Regions from separate parts of the Ruegeria sp. AI3 genome, predicted to be linked through region 1. Evidence: riboswitches for the same ligand, from Rfam matches in the RefSeq annotation. Region 1 holds a riboswitch; each other region holds the start of a gene.
What was found. A riboswitch is a leader RNA that binds a small molecule or an ion and turns the genes downstream of it on or off. The one in region 1 is predicted to bind cobalamin.
Positions count from the first base shown of each region.

Region 1 (3,245 bases):
TCCGCGAGGATGACGCCCGAGGCCGCCACACCACGACGTCTCGCGTCTTACATCCGATGCAAAATGGCGGTTGGCTGGTCGACACCCCCGGCATGCGCGCCCTGCGCCTGCTCGACGCGCAGGACGGGGTGGACGAAGTGTTCTCGGACATTCTGGAGCTGGCCCAAACCTGCCGGTTCTCGGATTGCCAGCATGAGGCCGAGCCCGGTTGCGCTGTGCAGGCGGCGATTGAAGCAGGCACACTGGATGCAGATCGGTTGGAACGCTGGCGCAAGCTGAGGCGCGAGGATCAGCGCAACTCTGAGACCGTGGCCGAGGCGCGGGCACGCGACAAGGCTTTCGGCAAGATGGTCCGATCTGCGATGCACGGAAAATCCGCGCGGCGCGGCGATTGAAACACGGGCTGAAAAAGGGGCGTCGGTCCGCCGGCGCCCCCCATCAAGCGATCAATCGTGGCCAGAGCACCGCATTTCGGCGGGCAAACACACCGATATGGCCGATCTCCCGAACACCAAACTCTTCCGGTGACAACAGGTGACGGCGTGCTTTTGGACCATAAAGCTCGGCCAACCGCCAAACGGCAGCTTCTGGGACCATCTCATCATCTGTGAAGGCAAAAAGGTCGACGGGAACGTCAGCATCCTGCCACGTAGCTTGCGGCAGTGTGTCTCCGATCTCGGGCAGATAGCTTTGCGGCGCGGTGCACCATTTGCGCCATTGCCAATAGACCTTAGGCGGTAGGTCTGTTCCAAACCCAAGTGCCTTGCCCGGCAAATACCCCAGGCCGCTCACGACCAGAGGCACATGCCCATACCAGAACAACCCGGCCAGAGCGCGGTACGGCCAAGGATGATCGCCCAACTTCACAAGGCCAGAACAGACGCAGATCATGCGATCAATCTTTTCGATATCCGGCTGCACTGGCCCCAGCATCCCTCCAAGCGAATGACCAACTGACCATTGCTGCGACAGCGGGAACCGTCGGCGCATCTCGGCCCGCGCGGCGGGCATGTCCTGCAACGCCCAATCGGCCATCGAAATCTTCGACCGACGCTGTGGGCCCGATTTCGAATGCCCGAATTCCCGGTAGTCGTAGATCAGACAGGCGATATCACGATCCGAGGCCAACCATTGTGCGAAATGCTTGTAGTAGTCTCGCGGAACCCCTGTCGCGCTGTTGACCACCACTACGGTTTCGGGCTGCGCCACGGGCCGGTAGATCCGCCCGGACAGGGCACCATCCCCCACCGGGATCTGAACATCTTCGATCAGCACTGTTTGGTTTGCATCCAACATGGGCATCCTCGGTGGAAAACTGAACTGATGAGTTCACATTGCAACTTGACCCCAGACAGCCCATGCAAGTCAACTGCGATCCCGCTTGACCACGCGTCCACTTTGCGGATCGTCTTTCCGCAGCGCAGAAAGTTCAACTTGACTCAGAATGGTTATGAACGCTAGCGATGGTTCGATGGTTCCCGGCTTTCACAAGAAGTCGGGATGAAAAGGGAACACGGTGCGGTTTTCCCCGGCTTGCTCGGGACGAACCAAATCCGCGACTGCCCCCGCAACTGTAAGCGGTGAGCGATGTCGAAGATCCACTGGCCGAAAGGCCGGGAAGGTCGGCAAAGCGATGACCCGCAAGTCAGGAGACCTGCCATCGTCAACATAACCCAAACTCGGGCGGGGTGTCCGGGCAGGCCGTGACAGACCCTATCTGCCCCACCTGATCCCAGCCCCTGTCCACCGCGCGGAGGGCGCAGGATGATCTGGAAGACGAAGACACATAGGTTCTCAGCAACCATCTGCCAACATACCGGCAAGACTTGCCCTGCATTGGCACGGCTGGCGCGTTCGATGGTTGACGCACTGGACCAAGCCGGTCCGGCGACCACATCGGATTTCGAAATCGAAGGCAGCAGCGACCTGACCCATTGCACGGACGGCTGCCACGCCCGGTTTCGGGCCAGCCAGTCTCGGGTGCGGGTCTATTGCGGAGCGGACCCTAATGCCGACAGCGAGACCCTCCATCGCTACGCCGACCTTATGTTCGGAACCGAAACGAGCAGCCTGCCTAGCGCAGCGATGACATCCCTGCCCTGCGCCATGCTCGAGGCATCAGTGATTGCGCCGCGCAAAACGACCCCGGCGGAACTGCAACTGTCGGCTTAGGAGTCTGCCAAAGCTCGGGCGGGCAAGGTGGCCCAGTGCTTCTGCGCATCGGTTTCGACCGCGCAGGGGCGTAGCTTGCGCAACCGATCCAGCGCTTGGGTTGGAGCCTCGCCGCATTCGATCATCAACCGCAACACAACCATGCCAGAGCGACCACATCCGCCCTGACAATGGACAAGCACGCGCCCTCCGCCAGACAAAGCCTGCCGCGCCGCGGCACTAACATCGGGCCATTGCGCATCAACCTCTGACGGTGGCACGCCGAAATCCTGAATCGGCAGATGCACCCAGCGGCTGGCGCGCCCCTGAACGTCGCGGCCAAAATCGCGGGCTCCAAACTGGACCAGCTCGGCCTCGGTTGTCATCGAAAGCACGAGCCCCGGCCTCCAATCTCCAATCGTTTCAAGGTCGCCTGCATAGTCGCCGCCCTTTCCCGGCATCGACGTTAGGGCAAGTGTGCCCCCGCCCACTTGCAAAGCATGAATGACCAAATTCGTCATGACAGCATCCCCCCGGAAGCGTTGATCCTGACTTTAGGCTTGATTCACAATCTGCAGAGTGTACCCCTGACGCGCCGGTTTCCAAAACAAAATCGTTCTTCAACTCATGTGGACGCGGGCGGCGCAGGCCTCTACGCTGCGGTGACGTTCCGAATCCGCCAGAGCAGACATGACCGACTCAGACAGCCCCGCCTATCAGGTTCTCGCCCGAAAATACCGCCCGGAAACCTTTGCCGATCTGGTGGGTCAGGATGCGATGGTCCGCACGCTCAAAAACGCGTTCGAGGCGGATCGCATCGCGCAAGCCTTTGTCATGACAGGCATTCGCGGAACCGGTAAAACCACGACCGCACGGATCATTGCGAAAGGCATGAACTGCATCGGACCGGACGGAACTGGCGGACCCACGACCGAGCCTTGCGGCCAATGTGAGCACTGCGTCGCCATCATGGAGGGCCGTCATGTCGACGTAATGGAGATGGACGCCGCCAGCCGCACCGGCGTCAATGATATTCGCGAGATTATCGACAGTGTTCGCTACCGCGCTGCCTCGTCCCGCTACAAAATCTACAT
Region 1 is NZ_JBQFYA010000022.1:1,464-4,708, reverse strand. It holds gene rsgA (ribosome small subunit-dependent GTPase A) at 1-395, shown strand, start outside; gene ACRZ95_RS22085 (alpha/beta fold hydrolase) at 439-1,296, opposite strand; cobalamin riboswitch at 1,457-1,676, shown strand; gene ACRZ95_RS22080 (hypothetical protein) at 1,765-2,172, shown strand; gene ACRZ95_RS22075 (phosphatase domain-containing protein) at 2,169-2,672, opposite strand; gene ACRZ95_RS22070 (DNA polymerase III subunit gamma/tau) at 2,842-3,245, shown strand, end outside.

Region 2 (3,245 bases), on a different contig from region 1:
GGACGTGATGGGGATGACGAGATCGTATAGGTCCGATGCACAACGCCTCCCGGCTGCCCCGGTGCCGGAATCTCGAGCGTCAGGAACTGACCCGGATGGTAGGCAAACAAAGCCCCGGACGGGGCGCGGAACGTAAAGCTGGCGGTGTTTGGCGTCTCGGGCACGACCGAGACGCATTCCAGCCTCTCATCATCCTGCCAGATCGAGGCAACAGCGTTCAGGTCTTTCATCTCCGTCACTCCGCCGCCATCGTGTTGGGCGCAAAGTGACGCGCCAAAGCGCTGCAATACCAATCAGTGAATTGCAGAACACCGGATTCCTGGACCCCCGAATACGGCCCCGGCACATAGGCCGGACTGTTGATGCCCATCTGGTTGTCTTCCACCACGCGGCGATCTTCATCATTGGTGGCCATCCAGACCTCAGTCAGGCGCTTGACGTCATAATCGACCCCTTCGATCGCATCCTTGTTGACCAGCCACTTCGTGGTGACTTCGGTCTCGGTCGGGCTGACCGGAGTGACGCGGAAGACAATCGAGTGATCGGCCAGGAAGTGGTTCCATGTGCTGGGATAGTGGAACTTCAGCAACGTCCCCGCATCGGCAAAGGGCGCGCGGCCCAGAAAGCGGCGCACCGCAGATTTGCCGTCCAGAGTGTAGCTTTCCGCCCCTTCCTTCAGCGGCATCCGCGCCAGACGGTATTGCCCGTCATCATGCAGATAGAACTGCGACGGCATCCCTGCAGCCTCGCAACGGTCGAAGTGAGCTTGCATGAAGGCCGGGGCTTCACCCCCTTCAATACCGGTTACCGAGGGATCATCAGGGAAGGTCCGGCACAGCGAAGGGTGGTTGCCGCCGCAGTGATAGCACTCGCGGTTGTTTTCCCAAACAAGCTTCCAGTTGCCCTTTTCGATGATCGTGCTTTCAAAGGCGACCTTGGCGTTGTTCAAATCATGCGGCTCCAGATAGGGCCGTGCTTTATTGGCGAAGGTGTCGAAATCGGGGGCTACATCTGCAAGACAGATATAGACCAGCCCGGCCAGTTCCCTGCAGTGGACGGTTTTCAGCCCGTGTTGTTTGGGGTCGAAATCAGGCCCCATATCACGCGCCCACAGCAATGAGCCGTCAAGCTCATAGGTCCACTGGTGATAGGGGCAGACCAGTTTGGGCGAGTTCCCCTTGGCCGCTTTGCAGATGATCGACCCGCGATGGCGGCAGGTGTTGTGGAAGGCCCGGATCTGATTGTCCGCACCGCGCACGATGATCACGCGGTATGCGCCCACAGTGTAGGTTACATAGTCGCCTGTTTTCACCAGTTCACATGCCGGAATGGCAAATAGCCAGTCGCGGTAGTGGATGGCCTCAAGATCGGCCTGAAATACATCTGGATCTGTATAGAATGCCTGTTCAAGGGCATAGGCCGGGTTTCGACGCGCCAACAGGCTTTGAACGTTGCTCACTTCTGGCTCTCCTGCCGCGCCCCGCGGCTTAGCTTGGGCAGATGACATCAGAGGCCAGTCCGGAGCCGTGCGAGGATCACGTCCGAAACTTGTGCCCCCACCGCCACCCGCGGTTTGACATATATGCAAGGCTGGTTTCCGGACTTGAAAGGGGCTTACGCCCGGTTTCGACACCTTCCCGGGATCCTCGTCCCAGTGGTTACCTGTCGAACCTGACCTTTCTTACCGTTGCGGGGGCAGCGCCGGAATTGCACCGGCTTCCCAATTCTCTGCCGCCCGAGAATCAGACAGCAGCACCTCACACGCGCAACCTACGCGGGGATGAATTCGCGGCTGAAAGCCTTGCGACATTTCCAGAAACAAAACAGACATGCCCAGCAGAAATGGAAACCTGAAACAGGGCTACAGCTTGAGGCAAGAACAAAAAAACGGAATTCACCCGTGTTGTGATGTGTCCCACAAATGCGCGTGCATGAAGGGCGCAATCGCAAGTGTTTTGCCCGCCAGCTTTTCAACACATCCTGCAGTGAGCTCAAGCGTCATCCATGCCTCGGGGATCGTCAGAAGGTCCGGATATGGCGTCTCTTTGTCAGTCGGGACAAACCCGAATAAGGGGTAGAAAGTCGGCACGCCCAACACAAAGACAGCGTCTGTTCCAATGGACCTCAAGTGCTTGATGCTGGTCTCCATCATCTCTCTGCCAACTCCGCGGCCTTGATGCTCGGGCGAGACACCGCAGGGCGCCAGAAGATAGCATTTAACGTCCGGGTGATCCTGGAAGACAAACGGGGTGAACATGACATTGCCCGCGATCTGCCCGTCACGCCTCACACTGATTGAAATCGTTTCCGGATGCTCAAGGAGATCTTCGGCGAGTTGAGCGATTTCTTCACCTTCCGGTTCGCCAAAAGCCAGCCTATGCACATTCAAGATGGCATCGGTTTCTGAACGGTTCATGATCCATCCCTATCCTGAGCTAAACAGCTTGCGCCGCGTCATACGGCGCGAGATTACCCAAACGACGCCCCAGAGGTCGCATTGGGCGAGCTTCGGCAAGACGAGCCGCTCAGGTCAATATGTTTCTTCGTACAATCGGCAGCGTGCGTCTGTGTCCAGGTGTGCGGTTGTCGCGATCTCGGATTGTTTGTGAGCTTGGTACACCTCGGCGAAGCCTTCGGGGAACCAGCCGGTCACAACCGGGTTGGAAACGAACCGGTCGAGCGCGTCTTCCAAGGTCTGAGGCAAGCGCACCAGCCCTCTTTGGTTCAGTTCTGCGACGTCCAAAAGCGAAAGATCCTCTTCAGTTGGAACGGGCGCGGGTAGCCCTTCTTCGATCCCCTTCGCCCCGGCCATGACAACCGCAGCAAGCGCCAGATGAGGCGAAGCTGCAGCGTCCGCCGCACGGTATTCGATATTGAACTGCCCCGCGATTGAGGCGGGGTCTTTTGCGGTCACAGGACAAATCCGCAAGGAAGCCTCGCGGTCGCGAAAGCCCAGATTGTTGAAAGCCGCAGACCAACGATGCGGTGTCAGGCGTTCATACGAGATCACCGAAGGCGCAGTCAGGGCCAGGATCGCATCCAGATACTTCAATACTCCAGCAGCGAAGGCACTCGTCAGATCCGACATGCCGCAGGGGCCGTCTTCGGCGTAGGTCAACGGCGCGCCATGATCATCCACAAAGCTCATATGGATATGGACCCCATTCCCAACGCTCGCGACATCTCGAATAGGGGTATAGGTAGCCCGCTCGCCATAGGCCTGTGCAGTCGCATAGGTCAGTTCG
Region 2 is NZ_JBQFYA010000012.1:113,816-117,060, forward strand. It holds gene ACRZ95_RS17610 (hybrid-cluster NAD(P)-dependent oxidoreductase) at 1-230, opposite strand, end outside; gene ACRZ95_RS17615 (aromatic ring-hydroxylating oxygenase subunit alpha) at 236-1,507, opposite strand; cobalamin riboswitch at 1,572-1,775, opposite strand; gene ACRZ95_RS17620 (GNAT family N-acetyltransferase) at 1,895-2,416, opposite strand; gene ACRZ95_RS17625 (glutamine synthetase family protein) at 2,531-3,245, opposite strand, start outside.
Region 2: linked by a shared signal. The riboswitch ahead of ACRZ95_RS17615 (aromatic ring-hydroxylating oxygenase subunit alpha) and the one ahead of ACRZ95_RS22080 (hypothetical protein) in region 1 are both predicted to bind cobalamin.

Region 3 (3,245 bases), on a different contig from region 1:
GCGGATTTCCGCTTCTTTGATATCGTCATGCTCGGCGATCACCACCATGCGCGAGCGGCGTTCCTCACCGGGGCCCCATGGACGGTCGTATTGATGACGCACACGGGCACCCACGGCCTGCACCAGCAGGCGCATCGGCTTGCCTTGCACGGCGGCATAGCCTTTGACGCGCAGGATGTTCAGCTCATTGGCCAGACGTTCGATCTTGGCGACCAAATCGGCAGGATCGGACTGTTCCGGCAGATCAACGATGATGCTTTCGAAATCGTCATGCTCGTGATCGTGGTGACCGTCGTGATGCGAAGGACGAGCGTCCATGTCATCCTCGGCTGCGGCCTCAAGACCCAGAACGACGCGCACATCCACGGCGCCTTCGGCCACTTCGACAACGGGCAGCGGGCGAGGGGCCTCGGCGGCGATGATCTCTTTGGCTTTTGCCACGCCTTCGGGACCGGCCAGATCAGGCTTGGTCAGCAGGATGATATCGGCGCAGGAAATCTGATCCTCAAACACCTCGGATAAGGGCGTTTCATGGTCGATCGAGTCATCAGCCATGCGCTGAGCGTCCACCGCTTCGACATTCGGAGCAAAGCGACCAGCGGCGACGGCCTCGGCATCGGCCAGCGCGATCACGCCATCAACAGTGATTTTCGATCGGATATCGGGCCAGTCGAACGCCTTCAGCAGCGGCTTGGGCAGGGCGAGGCCCGAGGTTTCGATCAGGATGTGATCGGGGCGCGGCTCCAGCGCCATAAGGGCTTCGATGGTCGGGATGAAATCATCGGCCACAGTGCAGCAGATGCAGCCGTTCGCCAGTTCCATGATGTTTTCCGCCGGACAATCCGGGATCGCGCAGGATTTCAGGATATCGCCATCGACGCCGACATCGCCGAACTCATTAACAACCACGGCCAGACGCTTGCCTTGCGGGTTCTGCATCAGGTGCTTAACGAGAGTTGTTTTGCCCGAGCCCAAGAAGCCAGTGATCACGGTGACGGGGAGTTTTTCCAAGTTGCTCATTTCAGGGCTCCAATCGGGGGAATACGGGCTGCGCAGTTTTTGCGGAAGTGTTCAGGGCGCTCACGCCATTTGACCAAGCCGTCCTCGGTCGCGAGGTACTTGGTGGCGCCGTCCACGATCACGTCGACATGGTCGGTTTCGTTCAGATGTTCATAGACGAAGGTCCAGCGTTCCGGGCCGCCACGCAGCACGATGGAACAGCCCTCGTTGCAGTTGGATAAACACTCCACGGCTTTAAGGGTTATCCCTTCCGGCAGGTCCGCCTGTTCAAGCGCCTTGTGCAACAGGGTGCCGGGGCGTTTCGCGTCGTCTTCAACGGGCAGTCCGCGACGACAGGTGGTGCAAACCAGCAATTCGACCGGAGCGGTCTCGGTCATGTCTCTCATCCCCCCAAATCCTCATCGTGGGGGACGGGGTTTCATGCGGGTCCCTTGACCCGACACCGGAACACCCCGTCCGGTTTCATCTTCGGGCGCTGGCAGGTCTCCCGGCTTGCGGATGTCAGAGGCGTCCTCTGTCGGATGTCCCGCCTTCCCGGCTTTGCGCCAGTGGCTCGGGCACCCTCTCCGGTCACGGTCGCGGGGGCGGCTGCGTTTGGCGGAAAACCCGTTGACGCATTCCCTTTTCATCTGCTCTCACAGACACCAACAGGAGGCTCATGCGGCACCGACCCTCAGCTTGTCAAGCGCGATGCAGTCCAGACCGCTGTGGTGCGTTGAAAAGCGACCTGCCAGCGTCGCTAGGCGGCATGAATCGGGCGCTGAGGCGTGGTCGCATGGCCTTAGGGCGCAAACGGAGGCGAAATCCATGAAAGTAGGTTTTATCGGGCTTGGGAATGTGGGCGGCAAGCTGTCGGGGTCATTGCTGCGTAATGGAATCGACCTGACGGTTCATGACCTGAGTTCCGATCTGGTTGAGGCCTTCGTCGCGCAGGGGGCCAAAGCGGCTGATAGCCCGGCCCAGATGATGCGCGATTGCGATGCCGTGATCACCTGCCTGCCGTCGCCTGCGGCTTCGGACGCGGTGATGCAAGAGATGCTGCCCGAGGTTGGTCCAGGTAAGATCTGGATGGAGATGTCCACCACCGACGAGGCTGAGGTCAAGCGGTTGGGGGCTTTGGTTTTGGAGCGCGGAGGGGCCGCAGTCGATTGCCCTGTCTCGGGTGGCTGTCACCGCGCGGCGACGGGCAATATCTCGATCTTCGCTGGCTGCGACCGCGACACGTTCGAACTTATCTTGCCCTTCCTGACCACCATGGGGCGGCGCGTTCTGCACACCGGAGAGCTCGGCTCGGCCTCGGTTCTGAAGGTGCTGACCAACTATCTTGCCACGGCCAACCTGATCACCTGTGCCGAAGCGCTGGTCACCGCCAAGGCCGCCGGTATGGATTTGAACACCACCTATGAGGCCATCAAAATCTCGTCAGGGACCTCGTTCGTGCACGAAACGGAAAGCCAGGTGATCCTGAACGGTTCGCGCGATATTTCGTTTACGATGGATTTGGTGAAAAAGGATATCGGCCTCTTTCAGGACGTCGCCGACCGCGCCGGTGTTCCGCTGGAAATCAATCCGGTGATGATCAAGATCTTTGAGGATGGCATCGCCCGGTTTGGCGAGCGTGAGTTGTCGCCAAACATCATCAAACGCCTGGAGGAGGCCACGGGCTTGGACATCCGCGCACCGGGTTTTCCTACGGAAATGCAGGACGATGAGCCGGAAGAACCAGGGTACGAGGTTGTGCCTCAGGGGCGTTCCTCCTGAAAACTGATTTCCGAAGACGGTATTTAGAGGAAGGGGATGTGGAGGCGAGTACCGGAATCGAACCGGTGTACACGGATTTGCAATCCGCTGCGTCACCACTCCGCCAACTCGCCTTTTCAAGTAAAATCAAATACTTGCCGTGGTGTGGTGGGCGTTTTAGCAGCTTTCATCGGGGGCGTCCAGAGGATTGCCGTCGATTTTGGGCCGCAAATCAATATTTGTGGGCGGCCGGTCTAAACGGATCGTGAACCAGGCTTGCGGCATCTGGGCCGTTGTCGAGACAGGTCGAGTGTGGCACAAGCCATTTATCCAAGGGATTGAAAAGAGAGATCAGATGTCAGATTTCGCAGCCCGGCGCCGCACCATGGTTGATACGCAGGTACGACCCTCGGATGTGACCAAGTTTCCAATTATCGACGCGATGCTGTCCGTTCCGCGTGAAAGCTTTGTGCCAACTGCACAGC
Region 3 is NZ_JBQFYA010000001.1:698,084-701,328, reverse strand. It holds gene cobW (cobalamin biosynthesis protein CobW) at 1-1,020, opposite strand, end outside; gene ACRZ95_RS03490 (DUF1636 domain-containing protein) at 1,017-1,397, opposite strand; cobalamin riboswitch at 1,481-1,684, opposite strand; gene ACRZ95_RS03485 (NAD(P)-dependent oxidoreductase) at 1,711-2,781, shown strand; tRNA gene ACRZ95_RS03480 (tRNA-Cys) at 2,821-2,894, opposite strand; gene ACRZ95_RS03475 (protein-L-isoaspartate O-methyltransferase family protein) at 3,116-3,245, shown strand, end outside.
Region 3: linked by a shared signal. The riboswitch ahead of ACRZ95_RS03490 (DUF1636 domain-containing protein) and the one ahead of ACRZ95_RS22080 (hypothetical protein) in region 1 are both predicted to bind cobalamin.